2 regions of the Pedobacter sp. MR2016-19 genome follow, and region 2 is predicted to be linked to the other one. Evidence: riboswitches for the same ligand, from Rfam matches in the RefSeq annotation. Region 2 holds a riboswitch; the other holds the start of a gene.
The links. A riboswitch is a leader RNA that binds a small molecule or an ion and turns the genes downstream of it on or off. The one in region 2 is predicted to bind cobalamin.
Positions count from the first base shown of each region.

Region 1: linked by a shared signal. The riboswitch ahead of metE (5-methyltetrahydropteroyltriglutamate--homocysteine S-methyltransferase) and the one ahead of IM793_RS09145 (TonB-dependent siderophore receptor) in region 2 are both predicted to bind cobalamin.

Region 1 is NZ_JADCNK010000001.1:371,613-381,736, reverse strand. Features, by position in the region: gene IM793_RS01640 (putative signal transducing protein) at 1-107, shown strand, start outside; gene IM793_RS01635 (phosphatidate cytidylyltransferase) at 155-964, shown strand; gene IM793_RS01630 (class I SAM-dependent methyltransferase) at 1,095-1,760, opposite strand; gene IM793_RS01625 (acyl-CoA thioesterase) at 1,822-2,208, opposite strand; gene metE (5-methyltetrahydropteroyltriglutamate--homocysteine S-methyltransferase) at 2,287-4,620, opposite strand; cobalamin riboswitch at 4,812-5,020, opposite strand; gene IM793_RS01615 (M14 metallopeptidase family protein) at 5,275-7,971, shown strand; gene IM793_RS01610 (DsbA family protein) at 8,268-8,984, shown strand; gene IM793_RS01605 (DUF3820 family protein) at 9,164-9,382, opposite strand; gene mfd (transcription-repair coupling factor) at 9,486-10,124, opposite strand, start outside.
Region 2 is NZ_JADCNK010000005.1:60,890-71,013, forward strand. Features, by position in the region: gene IM793_RS09115 (TlpA disulfide reductase family protein) at 1-181, shown strand, start outside; gene IM793_RS09120 (response regulator transcription factor) at 285-974, shown strand; gene IM793_RS09125 (RluA family pseudouridine synthase) at 1,204-1,926, shown strand; gene IM793_RS09130 (chloride channel protein) at 2,002-3,792, shown strand; gene IM793_RS09135 (sigma-54 dependent transcriptional regulator) at 3,915-5,318, opposite strand; gene IM793_RS09140 (serine hydrolase) at 5,430-6,677, opposite strand; cobalamin riboswitch at 6,763-6,958, shown strand; gene IM793_RS09145 (TonB-dependent siderophore receptor) at 7,054-9,090, shown strand; gene IM793_RS09150 (YncE family protein) at 9,087-10,124, shown strand, end outside.

The DNA.
Region 1 (10,124 bases), on a different contig from region 2:
TAAATAAACAGCTCTCGGCTTATAATATTGGCGAAATAAATGTTTTGGTGAATAAGGTAGATTTCGATAAAGCCATAGAATACATCGTTGAAAACGAAATTGAATAACAGGCTAAACATCATCCATTTTACATCTCCCATCTTACATTTTTAACATGAAAACCAGGGCAATAACCGCTTTCTTTTTTACCATCGTAATGCTTGGCTCTATCTTTTTGGGGAGTTATGCGTTTACAGTCTTTTACCTCATTCTAAGTGTTTTATCCTTGTTCGAGTTTTATAAGCTGATCAAAAATTCAGGTATCAGACCACATCGAAATATTGGTCTGGCAGCAGGATCTTTAATCTTTTTAATGGCTGCAGGCTTACATTACTTAGCATATGATGTTAAATACCTGTTGCTTTGTATCCCACTAATTTTCTCGGTTTTTATTACTGAGCTGTACAAGAAAAACAAAATTCCATTCGCCAATATCTCCTACACTTTTGTTGGTTTTGTTTATGTAACCATTCCTTTCTGTTTTTTCCACGCCCTGGGCTTTTTAAAAAACTGGAATGAATATAACTTTCATTTACCACTCGCATTTTTATTGATGCTTTGGGCAAATGATACAGGTGCTTATCTGTTTGGTGTGAAATATGGTAAGCGCAAATTGTTCGAACGTCACTCGCCAAAGAAAAGTTGGGAAGGTTTTTTTGGGGGTATGTTTACCAGTGTTTTGGTTGGTTTTGGTTTATCTTTTCTCTTTACTGAAAGCCCGGCCTGGGTTTGGGCTGGTATGGCTGTATTAATTGCAAGTTTTGGTACACTGGGCGATTTGGTAGAATCGATGCTTAAACGCAGTTTGGATACAAAAGATAGTGGTGGATTGTTACCTGGACATGGCGGCTTATTAGATCGTTTTGATGGATTGTTATTGGCTGCGCCAGTGGTTTATGCCTATTTGTATCTGATCTTGTATTAAAGGTTTATTTATCGTCCTCGTTTGTAACGAGGATGAATGAGATTCACATTTGTAATGTAGTTTTTGTTATTAGCGATACAATCGCTATTCTCGCTAATCCTCGTTATAAACGAGGACTATAATGTGTTTCTTATGCTGTAGCCGTTACAACATAATATTCCCTTTCTACCTGCTCGCCTGTTTTGCTTTGTACCTGTTCGGTTTTTTTAAGGGTATTTTTAATTTTGAAACCCGCACTTTCTAATAATTCTTTTACTTTTTCTACTTCATAAAGCGTAAAGCCATAAGAAGTAAAAGGAAGATTTTGCATAAAGGTTTTATCGGCAAAACATAAGGCAAGGATGCCGTTTGGTTTTAAAGTGCGCTTAATTTCATTAAGGTATTTACTTGGATTGCTCCAGAAATAAATGGTATTAACGGTAAAAATTTTATCGAACTGATTATTTTCAAAAGGTAGCGTAACTCCATCCGTTAACTCAAAATGGACAGTACCTTTATCAACAAAATCCTGATTGATTTTTTCTGCTTCGACAATAATTGTTTCTGAAATATCAGCACCATAGTACCTTAGATTTTCTGCTTTGGATAATAGTTGGGCAATGTGCCCTCCGTTACCATGTCCAATTTCTAAAACAATATCATGGTTTTGAAGATTTAACGCATTAATGGCCGAGCTGGTCATTCCAAGATTACTGGCATGCATCATCTCTCCTGTTTTAATGCCATGTTCACCTTCAGGACAGCTTAATTGTTTCGCAATATTATTTAACTCTTCTTCTGAATGTTGATGCTCCATAATCAAATTTAGAGATTTAAATCTGATGATTTCTATATCACTTTAATGAAGATTTATAATATTACTTGATTACCTGTACCGGTTTTTTGTTTTCATCGATGGCCACAAAAGTAAAATCGCCGTGTACGGCCAATTCCCTTCCTTCGGCATACATCTGTTCGATATAAATCTCTACATTAACTTTTAAACTGGTGTTACCCACATGGCTTACCTTACCAATAAGCTCTATGATGGTGCCTGCAGGAATCGGTTTTTTAAAATCAATCCTGTCGCTACTTACGGTAACCATAATCTGCCGGCTAAAACGGGTTGCGGTGACAAAAGCAACTTCGTCCATTAAATGCATCGCTGTTCCTCCGAAAAGTGTATCATAATGATTTGTTGTATTTGGGAAAACGGCTTTAAAAATACTGGTTTTTGAATTTTCTATTCTTTTTTCTAATGTCATGGGGTAAATATATGATGAGTAAAAAGCTTTGACAACTTTCGTAGTTATTTTAAGTAGAAAGTTGCCAAAGTAAAAGAATTAATTCGCCTGAAGATCTGCTGATAACACTTCTTCAGTTTTACGCATCTCTTTTGCAGCTTCAACCATTTCGATCAATGCTTTTTTGGTTTCGTCCCATCCGCGGGTTTTTAATCCACAATCAGGGTTTACCCAAAGTTGTTCAGAGGGAATAACAGCCTTTGCTTTTTTGAGCAACTGAACCATTTCTTCCCTCTTCGGAACCCTTGGAGAGTGAATATCGTATACACCCGGACCAATTTCGTTTGGATATTTAAAATCGGCAAAAGCATCCAATAACTCCATTTGTGAACGCGAGGTTTCGATCGTGATCACATCGGCATCCATATCGGCAATATTCTGGATGATATCATTAAATTCCGAGTAACACATGTGCGTATGGATTTGCGTATCGTCTTTCACACCACTCGCTGAAATTTTAAAGGCTTTAACGGCCCAGTTGAGGTAAGTTTGCCAATCAGCTTTGCGCAATGGTAAACCTTCTCTAATGGCTGGCTCATCAATTTGAATGATTTTAATGCCTGTATTTTCCAGGTCACAAACCTCATCACGGATAGCCAGGGCAATCTGTGTACAGGTTTCTGATCGTGGTTGATCATTTCGAACAAATGACCATTGTAAAATCGTTACCGGACCAGTCAACATCCCTTTCATGTATTTTGAGGTAAGTGACTGTGCATAGGCGGTCCATTTTACCGTCATCGGTTTCGGACGCGAAACATCACCAAAAATGATCGGGGGTTTTACACAGCGTGAGCCATAACTTTGTACCCAGCCATTTTTAGAGAAAGCGAAACCATCCAGTTGCTCACCGAAGTATTCAACCATATCGTTACGCTCAAATTCACCATGAACCAAAACATCCAGATCGATTTCTTCCTGCCAGGTTACGGCTTTTGCTGTTTCTTTTGCGATGAGATCATCATACTCTTCAGTGGTAAAAGTTCCGTTTTTAAGCTTTGCTCTCCAGCTTCTTACCTCTGCCGTTTGCGGAAAAGATCCGATGGTTGTAGTGGCATAAATAGGCAAATTAAGCTCCTGTTGTTTTATTTTTCTAGTTGAAAATGGGCTTAAACGTTCCGAATCTTGCTCTTTTAAGGCCAAAACACGCGCTTTTACTTCCGGATTGTGGATGATTTTAGAAACTTTACGATTAGCGATCGCTTTTTTGTTTTCCTCAAGTTTTTGCAGGGTAGATGCAGGGCTTTCGTTGGTGATCAGTTTTTTTAAGGTAGCTACTTCTGCAATTTTTTGTTTCGCATAAGCCAGCCACTGTTTAATTTCTGCCGAGAGGTTTTGCTCATTGGTTTCATTGTCCAGATCAACCGGTGAGTGGATTAATGAGCAGGATGGTGCAATCCACACTTTATCTAATCCTCTTTTTTCTACCACCTGATTAATTATGGATACAGATTTTTCGAAATCACTTTTCCAGATGTTCCTTCCGTCTACTAAACCTAGTGAAAGGATCGTGTCGTCTTTTAACGAGGCTAAGACATCTGTCAATTGATCTTCTGCTCGTACCAGATCGACATGTAAAACATTTACCGGTAATGAAGCGGTTAGTGCTAAATTATTGCCTAAGCCTTCGAAATAAGTGGCTAAAACAATTTTTAATCTTGGGAAAGCCTTTCTAAGTTCCTTGTAAGCATATTCATAAGCTTTCTTGTCTTTTTCGGTAAGGTCTAAAGTCAAAAACGGCTCATCAAACTGAACATATTCTACATCCAAAGCATCTAAACGGGATAAAATCTCGATATAAACGGGAAGCAGATTTTTGATCAGGTCTATTTTTTCAAAGCCGGTTTCTTTTTCTTTTCCCAGTAAAAGGTAAGAAACCGGACCGATTAGAACAGGTTTGGTGGTAATACCCAATTGTTTTGCCTCGTAAAACTCATCGATAATTTTGGTTGAGAAAAGTTTAAAAGGCTGGTCTTTGTAAAACTCGGGCACAATGTAATGGTAGTTGGTATCAAACCATTTGGTCATTTCCATTGCTACCACATCCAATCCCTCTTTCTGATAGCCTCTTGCCATAGCAAAATAGAGATCAAGTTCGGAATTTCCTTTTTTCAGGATCACTTCGTTGTACCTTTTCGGTATTGCCCCAAAGGTTAATGAATGATCAAGAACATGATCATAAAAAGAAAAGTCGTTCGATGGAATGATATCGATTCCCGCTTCTTTTTGAAGGTTCCAATTTTCGTGGCGAATGTTTTTTCCCACCTGAAGTACATTTTTGTCCCCAGTTTTATCTGCCCAGTAATTTTCGCAGATTTTCTTTAATTCCCTTTGGCTACCTATTCGCGGATAGCCCAGATTTTGCGTTAGCATCTCTTTTAAAGATTAAGTAAATAAATCGTTTAAAAGCTCAAATCAGTATTTTATACTTTTCTGTTAAAATAAAAAAGGAAAGGTTACAGCACAGCCTGCCGACTCATCAGCAAAAAGCTTAAAGCAAGCATATAAAATTTTAATTTTATTGTGTACAATCAGACCTGACCAATTACTTTATAACGCGAAAGCACCGTCAATTCAATATAGGCAGGTCTCCTGACTTATTCCCGATCTTATCGCCTTCCCATCCCGGTAAAACGGAACAGTGGCATGAATGATAAGACCGTTGTCTTTTTGCTAAAGACAGAATTTACAGTTGCGCGACAGCTCGTGATTTGCACACGATTCCCTATTAATCCCGGTTGTAATTCCGGGAACCTGTATCGGTTGATGAAAAATAAAGTTAAGAACTTACATCAAGGCAAATGTATGGATTAGGATTTAAAGATTAAGGTATTTTTGTAAGCATTGATTTCGCCTCCTTCCAATCGATGGTATTTATTTCTTTAACCACAGATGCACACAGATAAACACGGATTTTTTATAAATATTAAGTCTAAAGCATCTTAAATCACTTGTAACAAATTTACAGCAAGCGGTTTTTGGTGCCGATTCTCTACTATATTTGATTACCTGACTTAAACTCTTATTATGATGAAAAACTACTTTAAAGGGCTTTACATTGCTTTTTTGATGGTAAATAGCTGTGTGGTACTGGCGCAAGAAGTACCCACGCCAAAATCGCATTTTGGTTTTGATATCGGCGAGGATTATCAACTGGCCAATTACACCCAAACAGAAGCCTACTTTAAAAAGCTTGCAACAGCTTCTAACCGTATTAAACTAGTTGATATTGGGAAAACCGAAGAAGGCAGAAGTCAATATATGTTAATTGTTTCTTCTCCAGAAAATCTGAAAAAATTAGACCATTATAAAGAAATTTCGCAGCAACTGGCCCATGCCGAAATTAGCTCAAAGCAAGCCACAGTGTTGGCGCAGGAAGGTAAAGCGGTAGTATGGATAGATGGAGGCCTGCATGCAAATGAAGTGGTTGGCACCCATCAGCTGATCCAAACGCTATATGAATTTGCCTCCAGAACTGATGCAGAAACTTTGCGTATTTTGGATAATGTAATCATTTTGTTTACTCATGCAAACCCTGATGGTCAGGAGCTGGTAAGCAATTGGTACATGAGGGATAAAGATCCGAAGAAAAGGACAACTTCCGGACTTCCTATTTTGTACGAAAAATATGCGGGACATGATAACAACCGAGATTTCTTTATGTTAAACCTTAAAGAAACACAGAATATCGGTCGCCAGCTTTTTGTGGAATGGATCCCGCAGATTATGTATAACCATCATCAGGCTGGTCCGGCAGGAACCGTTGTTGCAGGGCCGCCCTATCGTGATCCGTTTAATTATGTTTTCGACCCAACACTATTAACCAGTTTAGATGCGGTTGGTGCGGCGATGCACAACCGGATGAATGTAGAAAACAAGCCTGGTTATACGCAGCGTGGAGGATCGGTTTATTCTACCTGGTACAATGGCGGTTTAAGAACTACTACCTATTTTCATAACATGATTGGACTCCTGACAGAAATTATCGGAAATCCTACACCTTCTGAAATTCCATTGGTTCCTTCGAGATTACTGCCGAACGGCGATTCGCCAAACCCGATTACCCCAAGGAAATGGTACTTTAAAAACTCGATCGACTATTCGGTATCGTTAAACTATGCTGTTTTAAATTATGCACAACGTTACCGAGACGAATTGTTGTACAACATTTACCAGATGGGCAGAAATTCGATCGAAAGAGGCAAAAAGGATACCTGGTCTTTCTCTCCAAAGAAAATTGAAGCCATTAACAACGCCGCAAAAGTCGAAAAAGGTGCCCCGGTTGCCGGTGGAGATGCTGATTTTGGCCCAAGGCGACAGATAAGTATGAAAGCTTTTGATACGGTGATGAAAGCTCCGGCAAACAGAGATCCGCGCGGATACATTTTAAGTGCCGATCAGCCCGATTTTAACTCTGCCATTAAGTTTTTGAATGCATTGATCAGAACGGGAATTGTGGTGCAAAAAGCAAAGGCTTCATTTACTGTTGCGGGGAAAAACTACCCTGGAGGAAGTTATGTGGTAAAAACCGATCAGGCTTTCCGTCCGCACGTTTTGGATATGTTTGAACCGCAAGATCACCCAAATGATTTCAAATACGAAGGCGGTGCACCAATTCCTCCTTATGATGCCGCCGGATGGACTTTGGCATACCTGATGGATGTGAAGTTCGACCGTATTCTTGACGATTTTTCAGGACCTTTTGAAAAAAATCCTTATGGGGAACTCTTAAAACCAGAGCATAAACTGCCAAATGGATCAGGTTATGTGTTAAGTGCTGCACAAAATGATTCTTACACTGTGGTTAATGATTTATTGAAAAACAAAGTTGAGGTTTACCGCTCTACTGAAAATGGAGATTTTTATGTTTCATCAGCAGGAAAATCGGTGTTGGAAAAAGCAAATATTAAACTAAAAACTGCTGCTGCTCCAAAAAATAAAATTAAGGTCTCAACAGCCAGAATTGCCCTTTGGGATACCTACGGTGGTTCAATGGCCTCGGGTTGGGTGCGGTTTTTAATGGAACAGTATCATTACAACGCCACAGTAATCTATCCGCAGGACATTGATGCGGGAAATTTAAAATCTAAATATGATGTGATCGTTTTTGTGGGTGGTGCAATTCCATCGGTTCAGGGCGGAGGATTTGGAAACAGATCTTTTGGACAAAAGACGGAAGAAATCCCTCAGGAATTTAGAAACCGTTTAGGCAGGATCAGCACTGATAAATCAATCCCTGAGTTAAAGAAATTTTTAGAAGCTGGCGGCAATATTATAACCATTGGCAGCAGTACCAATTTAGCTTATCACTTAAACTTACCTGTTCGTAATGCAATGGTCGAAATTGTAAATGGAGAGGAAAAACGATTACCCGCTGAAAAATACTATGTTCCGGGAAGTGTGTTAAATGTTGGTGTAGATACTTCTTTGCCTACCAATTGGGGAATGGAAAAACAAGCTGACGTTTACTTCGATAATAGTCCGGTTTTTAAACTCACTGGCAACGCCATTGCTTCTGGTAAGATTAAACCTTTAATGTGGTTCGAAAATTCCACACCTTTGCGCAGTGGCTGGGCCTGGGGGCAGGCTTACCTGCAAGATGGGGTAACCGCTTTTGAAGCAAAAGTTGGGAAAGGTAAATTGATTGCCTTCGGACCCGAAATTACATTTAGAGCACAAACGCACGGTACTTTTAAGTTAATATTTAACCAGTTGTATAAATAGTTATAATTGAGTTTGCCATGTTGAACTTCCTGATCGGTCGTCATTCCCGCGCAGGCGGGAATCGTAATGCACCTGCAAACTACCAAGGCATTAAGATTCCCAATCAAGTTGGGAATGACGGTTCGTCGTAGCAGACCAATTATTAAGATTTTCTTGTCAATGTATATGAATTTTGTACAATAAATTGTCTCTCAGAATGACATTCTATGATTAATATAGAAGCCACTATCCTAAACAATAGTAGCTTTTTACTTTGGCCTTACTATAGCCAATTATAATCCGCTTAATTTTGTGTTATGAAAGTAGAAATCTGGTCGGATGTAATGTGTCCGTTTTGCTATATCGGGAAAAGACATTTTGAACAGGCGATAGAAAAATTGCCCTTCAAAAATGAAATTGAAATAGATTGGAAGAGTTTTCAGCTCAATCCGGAGTATCACAATACCAATAATGAAACGGTATACGATTACCTTTCGAGAAGTAAAGGAATGCCGGTTGAGCAAGCCAAACAAATGACTAAGCAGGTGGTTGATATGGCTGCAAATGCAGGCTTAAGCATCGATTTTGATACCAATATTCCAGCAAATACCTTTAACGCACATCGTTTGATCCACCTGGCAGCCAAACATAGTCTACAGGATTTAGCGGAAGAAAAACTGTTTGAAGCACATTTTGTAAATAGTAAAAATATCGGCGAAACCGATGTTTTAGTTGATCTTGCTGAAGAAATTGGGTTAAATCGTGCTGAAGCAGAAGAGGTTTTAAAAGGAGATCAATTTAGCGAAGCTGTTCGTTATGATATTTATGAAAGTCAGAATTTAGGTATTAGAGGGGTTCCTTATTTTGTAATGGACCGTAAATATGGCGTTTCAGGTGCTCAGCCCGTTCAGGCTTTTACCGATGCGCTTACCCAAAGTTTTACAGAATGGAAAGCTGCTCAGCCTAAAAACACACTTACCTCATTAAATAAAAATGATGATGCGGTTTGTGATGAAAATGGTTGTGAGATATAGATTTGTTTCCCGCAGATTACGCTGATCTCCGCAGATTTTTTTTCTGAGAAATCAATAGAAAAATCGTCATCTCGACTGGAGCGCAGCGCAATGGAGAGATCTGTATATATAGATTTCTCGGCTTCGTTGCACTTCGCTCGAAATGACGTTATCTAGAGGTTATCTCCATTAGCGATCCATCAACGCTGGTTTTTCAATGGGGTTAATAAATACTCCAAACCATTTACCCGTATTTCAAACATCGTAGCCATCAAATCGCCCAATTTACCTTTCGGGAAGCCCTTATCCTTATACCAAAGCAAATAACTTTCAGGGATATTGCAGATCAGGTAACCTTTATATTTTCCATAAGGCATTTGCATTTTCACTAAATCGAGCAATAAGGTTGGGTCTAACATTTTTATTTTAAGGTAGTGCTGATAATTTGAAAAACATTAATTCAGTCAGTTCATTGACCGAATTAACGTTAATTGAGTCAGTCCGTTGACTGAATTAATGTTTTTAGTCGATAAGTTCCAACGTTTCGATTGCTTCCTCAACGGTTTTTACATTATCAAAAGCAATCCTTAGCGTATTTTTTACTTCTTTTAAATTACACATCCGTGGATGGTTTTGTGCAAAAGTTAAAATCCTGGTAAAGGTATTCGAATCGAAATAAGCCGATTGTTTATCGCTTAGGAAATATCCCCGCAAACTATTTTTCTTGAAACTGATTTTCTCGAAGCCCAATTTCTTGCCCAGCCACTGCAAACGCACCACACTCAACATGGTTTTTACTTGTGGTGGAACTGGTCCGAAACGATCTGCCAGATGTTTTTCAAAAATGGCAAGTTCAGCTTCATTATCGAGTTTAGAAAGTTCTGTATATAAATTGTAACGCTCGGTAATATTGGTAATGTAGGCATCCGGAATATATAATTCCAGATCAGTATCTACCTGCGTAAAGCCCACAAACGGACGGGCAGGTTCATTTTCGAACAGACCTTTAAACTCCGCTTCTTTTAGTTCTTGGATGGCTTCATCTAAGATCTTGTGGTACATTTCAAAACCAATTTCTGCAATGAAACCACTTTGCTCTGCACCCAATAAATTTCCACTTCCACGGATATCTAAATCGCGCATGGCAACATTAAAACCACT
Region 2 (10,124 bases):
AGCAGATGGATTAACCTGGACACATGTATCAGAATTAAAAGACTTTAACGGCGAAACGGTAAAAAAATATCAGGTACAAGCCATCCCAACTTCTTATCTGGTTGATCCTGCTGGAAAAATAGTAGCTAAAAACTTGCGTGGCGACGAACTGGAAGGGTTTTTAGCTAAAACGTTACGTTAAAAAAAATTCCATGTTAAACTAATTTAAGTAATTAACAATTTCTTAACTTATACTTAACTAAATATTGCATCATAGACACTACTTTCGTAACAAATATTTAACTATGAACAACGCAGGTCAGAAAATATTAATTGTTGATGATGAACCAGATATTCTGGAGCTTATTGAATATAATCTTAAAAAAGAAGGTTATCAGGTTTTCACAGCTACCAATGGCCAGGAAGGAATTACTGTTGCGAAAAAGGTACATCCGGATTTGATTATCCTGGATATTATGATGCCTAAAATGGATGGGATTGAGGCTTGCCGTTTAATGCGTGCAATACCCGAGTTTAAGAATACATTTATGGTTTTCTTAACCGCCAGAAGTGAAGAGTATTCAGAAATTGCAGGTTTTAATGTAGGTGCTGATGATTATATCGCAAAACCAATTAAACCACGTGCTTTAGTTAGCCGTATAAATGCTATTTTAAGAAGAAATACTGGTACGGAAGAAGTATCTGAAAACAAATTGGAAATTGGCGATTTAGTAATCGACCGTGAAGCTTATTTGGTTTTTCAAGGCGGCAACAAAGTGGTACTGGCTAAAAAAGAATTTGAGCTTTTGTACTTACTGGCGTCAAAACCAGGAAAAGTATATACACGCGAATCGATCCTAAAAAATATCTGGGAAGATTCAGTAGTGGTAACCAATAGGACCATTGACGTGCACATCCGTAAATTAAGAGAAAAATTAGGTGAAACTTATGTATCAACCGTAAAAGGAGTAGGTTATAAGTTTGAGCTTTCTTAAATTATAAAAGCTAAAGGTATTAAGCCGTTCTGATCAAACATCGGGGCGGCTTTTTTTGTTTTTCATTTCGACTGCTGTAGAAAAATTTGATGATTCAGATTTCTCCATTTCGCTGCGCTTCAGTCGAAAGGATGATTACCCACGCTGGCAAGATGAATAAATTAAGGGCAACGTCGACTGTAAGAAAAAATAAAATCGTACTTTTGCGCTTCATTAATTACAGCACAGTTTGAAATTTCCAAATTTTAAAGACCTTATTCTTTTCGAAGACAACGATTTTATTGTGATCAATAAACCTCCATTTTTAGCCTCACTCGATGAACGAGGAGGATCTGGAGAGACCAATGTGTTACGTCTGGCTAAACAATACAGCGATGATGCACAGGTTTGTCACCGTTTGGATAAAGAAACCTCTGGTGCTTTAATTATTGCTAAAAACCCTGAAGCTTACCGCCATGCTTCCATGCAATTTGAAAGAAGAAAAGTGAATAAAACCTATCATGCGGTAGTAGATGGACACGTAATTTTTGACCAGCTTACAGTTGATCTGCCCATTTTGAACGATGGCAATAAAAATGTAACCATTGATAGGGCAGAAGGCAAAAGAGCAGAGACTATTTTCGACTCGTTAAAATATTATAAACACTATACTTTGGTGGAATGTAAGCCAATAACAGGCCGTATGCATCAAATCCGTATTCACCTGGCTACGCAAAGGGCTGCTATTGTGGGGGATGATATGTATAAAGGTAAACCGGTTTTTCTTTCTTCAATTAAAAGGGGTTATAAATTAACCAAGGGTGAAGAGGAGCAACCCATTATGAAACGTTTTGCTTTGCATGCCCGCCATTTGGTTTTTAAGGGACTTAACGATCAGGATATTGTGATTGATGCGCCATACCCTAAAGATTTTGCAACATTAATTAAATTATTGGACAAATTTGATGCATAAAAGAGGCCTTTAAATTGGCTTCTCTCTTTGTTTTTGTTACTTTTGGGCATCGCCCTCTATTTAAAAAACAATAGAATGTACATCAGATTTGTAAATTACCTTGATAAGATTAACCAGTACCGGAAATCTAAAATATCAAACCGTAATTTCTTAGTTATCCTTGCCGTAATTGTTGGGATTTTGGCCGGATTGGCTGCCGCTGCTTTAAAAAGTTTAACCCACCACATCGAAGAATTTCTTCAGTCTGATTGGCATTGGAAATACAAATACTATCTGTATTTTATTTTTCCGATGATCGGCATTTTCTTAACGGTACTGTACATCAAATACTTTATCCGTAAAACGAAGTTCGAAACGGGTTTAACCCCTTTACTTTATGCCATTTCAAAAAAATCGAGTAAGGTAGAAGCACACAATATTTATTCGCAGATTATAACCGCAGCGGTTACGGTTGGTTTTGGTGGATCGACAGGTTTGGAAGCACCCATTGTAACCAGCGGTTCAGCCATTGGCTCCAATCTTGGCCGTGTATTGGGTTTATCGTACCGCGAAATTACAATGCTGGTGGCTTGTGGGGCTGCAGCTGGTATTGCAGGAGCATTTAATAGCCCGGTAGCGGGAATTGTTTTTGCCATCGAAATTCTATTGCCTGAATTTACCATCCCTGCATTTATTCCGCTTCTGTTGTCAGCTGCAACTGCAGCGGTAGTGGCAAGATTATTCTATACCCAACAGCTTTTCTTTTTGGTTACAGAAGGATGGAAGGTTAATGCTTTATTTTACTATGTCATACTGGCTTGTTTTATTGGTTTGTTCTCCATCTATTTTACCAAAGCAAATTATGCAGTAAAAGGATTATTCTATAAAATAAAACATCCTTATACCAAAGTGATTGTTGGTGGTTTGATGTTGGGAGCTTTGGTGTTTCTATTTCCAACACTATATGGTGAAGGATACATTACCATAAAAGGGTTATTAAAAGGCGATTATAATACCGTAATTAACAACAGTATTTTTGCCGATTATAATACCATTCCGGCTATAGTAGTGTTGTTTTCTTTGGTAACCATTTTCATGAAGTCCATAGCGACTTTGGTTACTTTAGGTGCTGGTGGTAATGGAGGTACATTTGCACCCAGTTTAATTATGGGTGGTTTAATCGGGTTTATATTTGCTTACGTGGTGAACCTGTCAGGAATAGCACAGCTTAACGTTTCTAATTTTATTGTGGCTGGTATGGCTGCTGCTTTGGGCTCCATTATGCATGCGCCTTTAACAGGTATTTTTCTGATCGCTGAAATTACGGGAGGGTATATTTTAATGGTGCCATTGATGATTACCACTGCAATTTCTTACGCCATTAACCGCAGCTCGCAAAAACACTCTATTTACACGAAAGCACTAGCCGATAAAGGAGAACTATTATCTCACGAGGATAAGGATACCACTGTTTTAAACCAGATGAAACTGAAATACCTGATCGAGAAAAGTTATCCTCAGTTAAAGATGAATGATCTGATTTCCGTTAAAATGAATGAAATTTTGCAATCGCATAAAAATATCTGTGCGGTTACCGATGAACTGGGTGATTTTAAGGGGATTATTTATATTGAAGAGTTATTTAATGAGATGATCAACCATCCTGATAAAGGAAATTTAATGGCTTCTCATTTGGTTCAGTCTGCACCGAATACCATTAAAGAAAATGATGAACTTAAAATGGTACTAGAAAAAATGGAACAGGATAATGTATGGATTTTACCGGTGTTAACCGCACAGAATCAATATTTAGGTTTTGTTTCTAAAGCAGCTATCTTTAATAAATACAGGGCATTGCTGATGAGGCAAAATGATTATATGGGATAACCCCTAAATCCTATGATATCGCCATTTCGACCGTAGTGGAGAAATCTATTAGCAAATAATTTAATAGATCTCTCCATTTCGCTAAGCTTCAGTCGAGATGACGATTTGTAAATTAGTTCAACTTATTCCGCTCTCTTTAAACCGAACTTTTCAATTTTACTATATAAGTGACTTCTTTGGATATCTATTTCATCAGCTGTTTTTGATACATTCCAGTTGTTTTTTTCCAACTTGAATTTGATGAATTCGCGTTCCGCATAATCTTTGTAATCCTGAAAATTATTAAACGAATCGAAAGAAGAAGCCAGGTTAGATCCGCCAGCACCTGCAATCTGTGTACTGGTTGCGGCGCCAATGTTCGTACCACCGCCTGGATTAGCAAAGGCACGTACATCATTTTCTGTAATAACCTTATCGCTTAAAATAATCAAACGCTCAATCATATTGTGTAACTCACGTACGTTACCTGTCCATGGTAAACCCTGTAAAGCCGCCATGCCACCTTCATTTATCTTCTTAACCGGCATTCCATAATCACTACAAATGCTTTCTAAAAAGTTTTGGGCAATAACAGGGATGTCATCAGTACGCTCTGTTAAATGCGGAACATGGATATTGATTACATTTAAACGGTGATACAAATCCATACGGAAATTACCATCTTCAATTTCTTTTAATAAATCTTTATTGGTTGCTGCTAAAACACGAACGTTTACTTCAATTTCCTTTTCACCACCCACCCGCGAAATTTTATGCTCTTGCAAAGCACGTAGAACTTTTGCCTGGGCAGAGAGGCTCATGTCACCAATCTCATCCAAAAATAAAGTTCCGCTGTTGGCCAGTTCAAATTTACCGATACGTTGTTTAACAGCAGAGGTAAAAGAACCTTTTTCGTGACCAAACAATTCACTTTCAATTAGTTCTGAGGGAATAGCAGCGCAGTTTACTTCAATTAAAGGACTATCTGCCCGGTTTGATTTCTCGTGTAACCAACGCGCTACCAGTTCTTTACCGCTACCATTTGCACCGGTAATTAATACACGGGCCTCGGTAGGAGCAACACGCTCAATGGTTTCCTTAATTTTAGAAATACTTTCAGATTCACCTAAAATCTCGCGGGTTTTACTTGCTTTACGCTTTAAAACCTTGGTTTCAGTAACTAAATTTCCACGGTCTAAACCATTACGTACAGTGATCAGTAAACGGTTTAAATCAGGTGGTTTAGAAATAAAATCGAAAGCTCCTTTTTTGCTGGCTTCGATGGCCGTTTCAACGGTTCCATGTCCAGATATCATAATAAAAGGCAAGTCTGGCTTGATAAGCTGTGCCTGTTCGAGCACTTCCATACCATCCATCTTATTCATCTTGATATCGCAAAGAACCAGATCGAAATTTCCTTTTTTGATCATTTCGAGGCCGTCGATACCGTTATCGATATCTTCAACATCGTAATTTTCATATTCCAGAATTTCGCGTAAGGTACTCCTTATCGCACGCTCATCGTCAATTATTAATAATTTAGCCATTAGAGATGTATTCTTTAATTTTTGAAATGCGAATATATTATTTTTTAATTAATGTATAGTTTTTTATACAATTTATACGCAATAAACTTGATAAGGCTTAAACATTTAATCTCAATAGGAATAATTGAGTTTAAATTTGCTCAGATCTGGTTGGTGCAATTTCTTGCGGTTTAATTCCACTTCATAAATGCTTTTGCCTATATTTTTCATAAAGGGGAAACAGACGGTATCGTATTCATATTTGTTATCGTTAAAAATTCCATCTTCGTTACTTTGAACAACCGCAGTTAGAAAATATTCAATTCTGTTTTTAAAATCAACAAAATAAGAGTTGTCGATAATGTAGCCATAGCTATCGCCATATTTATTAAAAATCCGGATGTTTGGATCTGGTGTTACCTGCGCTCTTCCATAATATAGCATTTTAGCATAAGTAGGCCAGAATTCTTCAGGATTGTATTTAGGATAATCGCTCTCTGTTGGATATTTGCTCATATAGGTGTAGATTAGCTTATAGTCTTCAGGAGTAAGTTTAAATCTATCTTTAGCAGGAAATGCTTCAGGAAAGATCAGTTTCCGCATCAGTTTTTGCTGATCGTTGATGGCAAAGGCATTTTTTCCTGCTAAACTAAATGGTTTATTAACCAGTTTATCGGCACTGTCTAAATAGCCTTTACCCATTACCAGATTGGTCAATTTCAATTCATATTCTTTTGGATCGTACTGTGCAGGTTGATCATACACTAATTTATCGCCATTATAAAACTTAATGGGATTGCTGTGCCTGGCCGATTCTCCTGTATCGCCAATGGCCAATCGGTTTAAAATATGACTATTATTTAACCCGTTAGCTTTTAGTTTTTCATTAATTTCTGCTCTTCCAACAAATTCAAACAAGCGGTTAAAAGCATCATTATCACTGGTGAGCAAAATCTTTTTAATATAATGCGCTATTGATGGAAGTTTATTTTTAGCACTCGTATCTGTTAAAACCTTTGTTTGATCTTTAAATGCACTATCAGTAATCATTGTACTATAAGGCGTCAAGCCGGTACTTTTCAAAAGGTTCACTTTTTCAAGAGCAAAAATGACTGCAGCAAGCTTAACTGTGCTGGCTGGGTAAAAGTAATGGTGAGGATCTAAATTATAACTAAAGGCTTTAAAAGAGGGTTTATTCTTTGCATCGCGGTTAACCTGGGTATAAAGAACCTGAATCTGGTTTTTACCTGGATGATTAAGTACAGCTGAAAAAAGTGCAGGCTTGCTTTCCATTAGCTTTTTTAGAAAAAGAGTATCGGTTTTTTGTGCCATAACAGATAAGCTTATCAATGAAAATGCAATAATTAAAATCCTTTTCATGGGTGGAAATTTGATTCCTAATTTAGCTTTTTCTGTTAGAAAGACTGTCTTCCATTCATGCATTTTACATATTGGTTAATTTTGTTACTTTTGCAGCGCTTTTGGTTTCCGGTTTTACACCCGGAATTAAAAGGGAATACAGTGTAAATCTGTAACTGTCCCGCAGCTGTAAGCTCCTTAACGAATTTCCAATCAATTTGCCACTGTTCCGACACGTCGGAATGGGAAGGCCGGAAAACCGGGAGTAAGTCAGAAGACCTGCCTTAGCATTATATTTCATAGCTTTCGGGGATTGAAGCTAAGGAGTGATGTACTTACGTATTCGTATTTTCATTTCTTTTCTATCTGTTGGCTGTGGGTTAAACTCACAATCAAAATGACACAAAAACATTCTGCCTATGCGGGCAAAATGCAGTTTTTTCTATTTTCTTCCATTTTATGGACAGGATTTTTATTGCCTTTAAATACCTGGGCACAAAATGACAGTACCAAAAAAGCAACTCAGCTGAAAGAGGTTCAGATCAGGGAGTACCGTTTAACTGAGCAAAGCAAATCACCAACACCGCTTCAGATCTTATCGGGCGAAGATCTGAAAAGAATCAATAGTTTATCAGTAGCTGATGCCATCCGTTACTTTTCGGGTGTACAATTGAAAGATTACGGTGGAATAGGTGGTTTAAAAACGGTAAATGTTCGAAGCTTAGGCACCAACCATACAGCAGTTTTTTTAGACGGCATCCAGATTGGCAATGCACAGAACGGGCAAGTAGATTTAGGGAAATTCTCGCTCAGCAATCTCGAAGAAATTGCTTTATACAGCGGGCAAAAACCTGAATTGCTTATTCCAGCTAAGGGTTATGCTTCGGCTAGTAGTATTTATTTAAAAACCAAAGAACCTGATTTCGAAGGAAACCAGCGACAACAAGTTGAGCTGGGTTTAAAAAGCGGATCGTTTGGATTAATCAATCCTTCTTTAATTTATCGCAATAAAATTAACGAGAATTTAATTGCCAGTATCAATACCGAATATATACATGCCGATGGGAAATATAAATTCAGGTATACCAATGGCGTTTTTGATACCACTGCGGTAAGAAATAATGGTGATGTAGAACGTTTCCGTTTACAGGCCGCATTGTTTGGCAAATTTAGAAACGGAAAATGGCATGCCCAAGCTTATTCATTTTTATCAGATAGGGGATTACCAGGAGCTATTGTGGCCAACAGATTCGATTTTACGCAAAGAATCTGGGACCGCGATTTCTTTATCCAGGGGAGCATAGAGAAAAACCTATCCGATAAATTCAGCATAATTGTAAATGGAAAATGCGCTTATGTTTATCAGCGTTATTTAGATCCTGATTATGTAACCACCACTGGCTTTTTAGATAACCGCTTTAAAGAGCAGGAAGCTTACTTATCTGTATCGGGAAAATATAAAATCAGTTCGGTTTGGGAGGTGGCTTATGCATCTGATTATACCTTTCAGACTTTGGATGCCAATATTTATCGTTTTCCTTACCCAAGCAGGAATACTTTTTTAAATGTGTTAAGTTCATCTTTAACACTAGAACAGCTCACTATCCAGGCAAATGTATTGAGCACCACTGTAATTGATCATGTAAAGTTATATTCTTCAGCGGGTAACAAGCAGGTTTTTAGTCCAACGGTAATGCTTTCGTGGAAGTTTTTAAAGGATCGGGACATCAGGGTCAGGGCATTTTATAAAGACATTTTCAGGATGCCTACTTTTAATGATCTGTATTATACTTTTATTGGTAATACGCTTTTAAAGCCTGAATACACTAAACAGTATGATGTTGGTATAACCTATTTCAAAAACTTCAAAAATCAGCAATTAAAGTTTATTGATATCCAGTCTGATGTTTATTTCAACCGGGTAAAAGATAAAATTGTGGCACAACCAGGTGCAAACCTGTACCGCTGGATTATGTACAATATCGGTTTGGTCGATATTCATGGTTTGGAAATCAATGCCAAAACCGCATTTGAGCCTTTTACCAATCTACTGGTTAATGTTGGACTGAATTACACTTATCAAAAAGCAGTCGATGTGACTTCAAAACAGGAGGAAAATTATAAGGATCAGATTCCTTATATCCCCGAAAACAGTGGTTCATTTTTAGCACGCCTGGATTACCAAAACTGGCATGCAAACTATGGCTTTATATACACAGGTTTCCGTTATAACCAAAAGGCAAACAACATTTATAATTACATGGAGCCCTGGTACACCCATGATGCAGCCATTGGTTATGAGTTTAAGCTAAAAAAAGGAAGTATCAATATCAACTGCGAAGTAAATAACCTGCTTAACCAATACTACGACCTAATCCCAAATTTCCCAATGCCGGGTAGAAATTACAGGCTAACGCTAAATTATAAATTATGAGGCCTTTAAAATCTAAGATATATATATTGGTTTTATTGTTGGGTATTTGCGCCTGTAGAAAAGATCCCCAGCCTTTGCCTTCGGAAATTAGCAAGGTAGAACCAGATCCAACTTCTGCCATTAAAGGTTTTTACCTGGTTAACGAAGGTAATATGAACATGAACAAGGCCTCTTTAGATTATATGGACCTGGTAAATGGCATTTATACCCGCAACTTATATAATGAGGTAAACCCAGATGTAACCAAAGGTTTGGGCGATGTGGGAAATGATATTGGACGTTATGGTAGCAAGCTTTATGTAGTGGTTAATGTATCGAATAAAGTTGAGGTGCTGAATGTGAAAACGGGAAAGAAAATCGGACAAATCAATATCACCAATTGCCGTTATATCACTTTCAATAACGGCAAAGCTTATGTAAGTGCTTATTTAGGTAAAGTTGGCGATCCGAAGGCACCGAATGGAATTGTGGCCGAGATAGATACCGCAGCACTCAGCATAAACCGTAATGTTGAAGTTGGCAGACAGCCAGAAGAAATGGCCATTATTGGTAGTAAATTGTATGTAGCCAATTCTGGTGGTTATAGTCCGCCGAATTATGAGCATACCGTATCGGTAATCGATCTACCTAGTCTTAAAGAAATTAAACGCATTGAAGTTGCCATTAACCTGCATCGTATAAAAGCTGATCGTTATGGGGACTTGTATGTGACCTCACGTGGTGATTATTATACCATCCCTTCAAAGCTTTTTGTAATTGATACCCAAACCGACCAAATTAAAAAGGTATTCAATATTGCCGCTGGTAATCTGGTTATCGATGATGATTACGCTTATATCTATAGTACAGAATGGAACTATATAGCGGGTAAAAATAACATTAGCTATAACATGATCAACATAAAGGACGAAACGATAATGGACCGAAAATTCATTACGGATGGTACTGAAAAGAACATTAAAATCCCTTACGGAATTGCGGTTAACCCTACCAGTAAAGATGTATATGTAACCGACGCTAAAGATTATGTTACG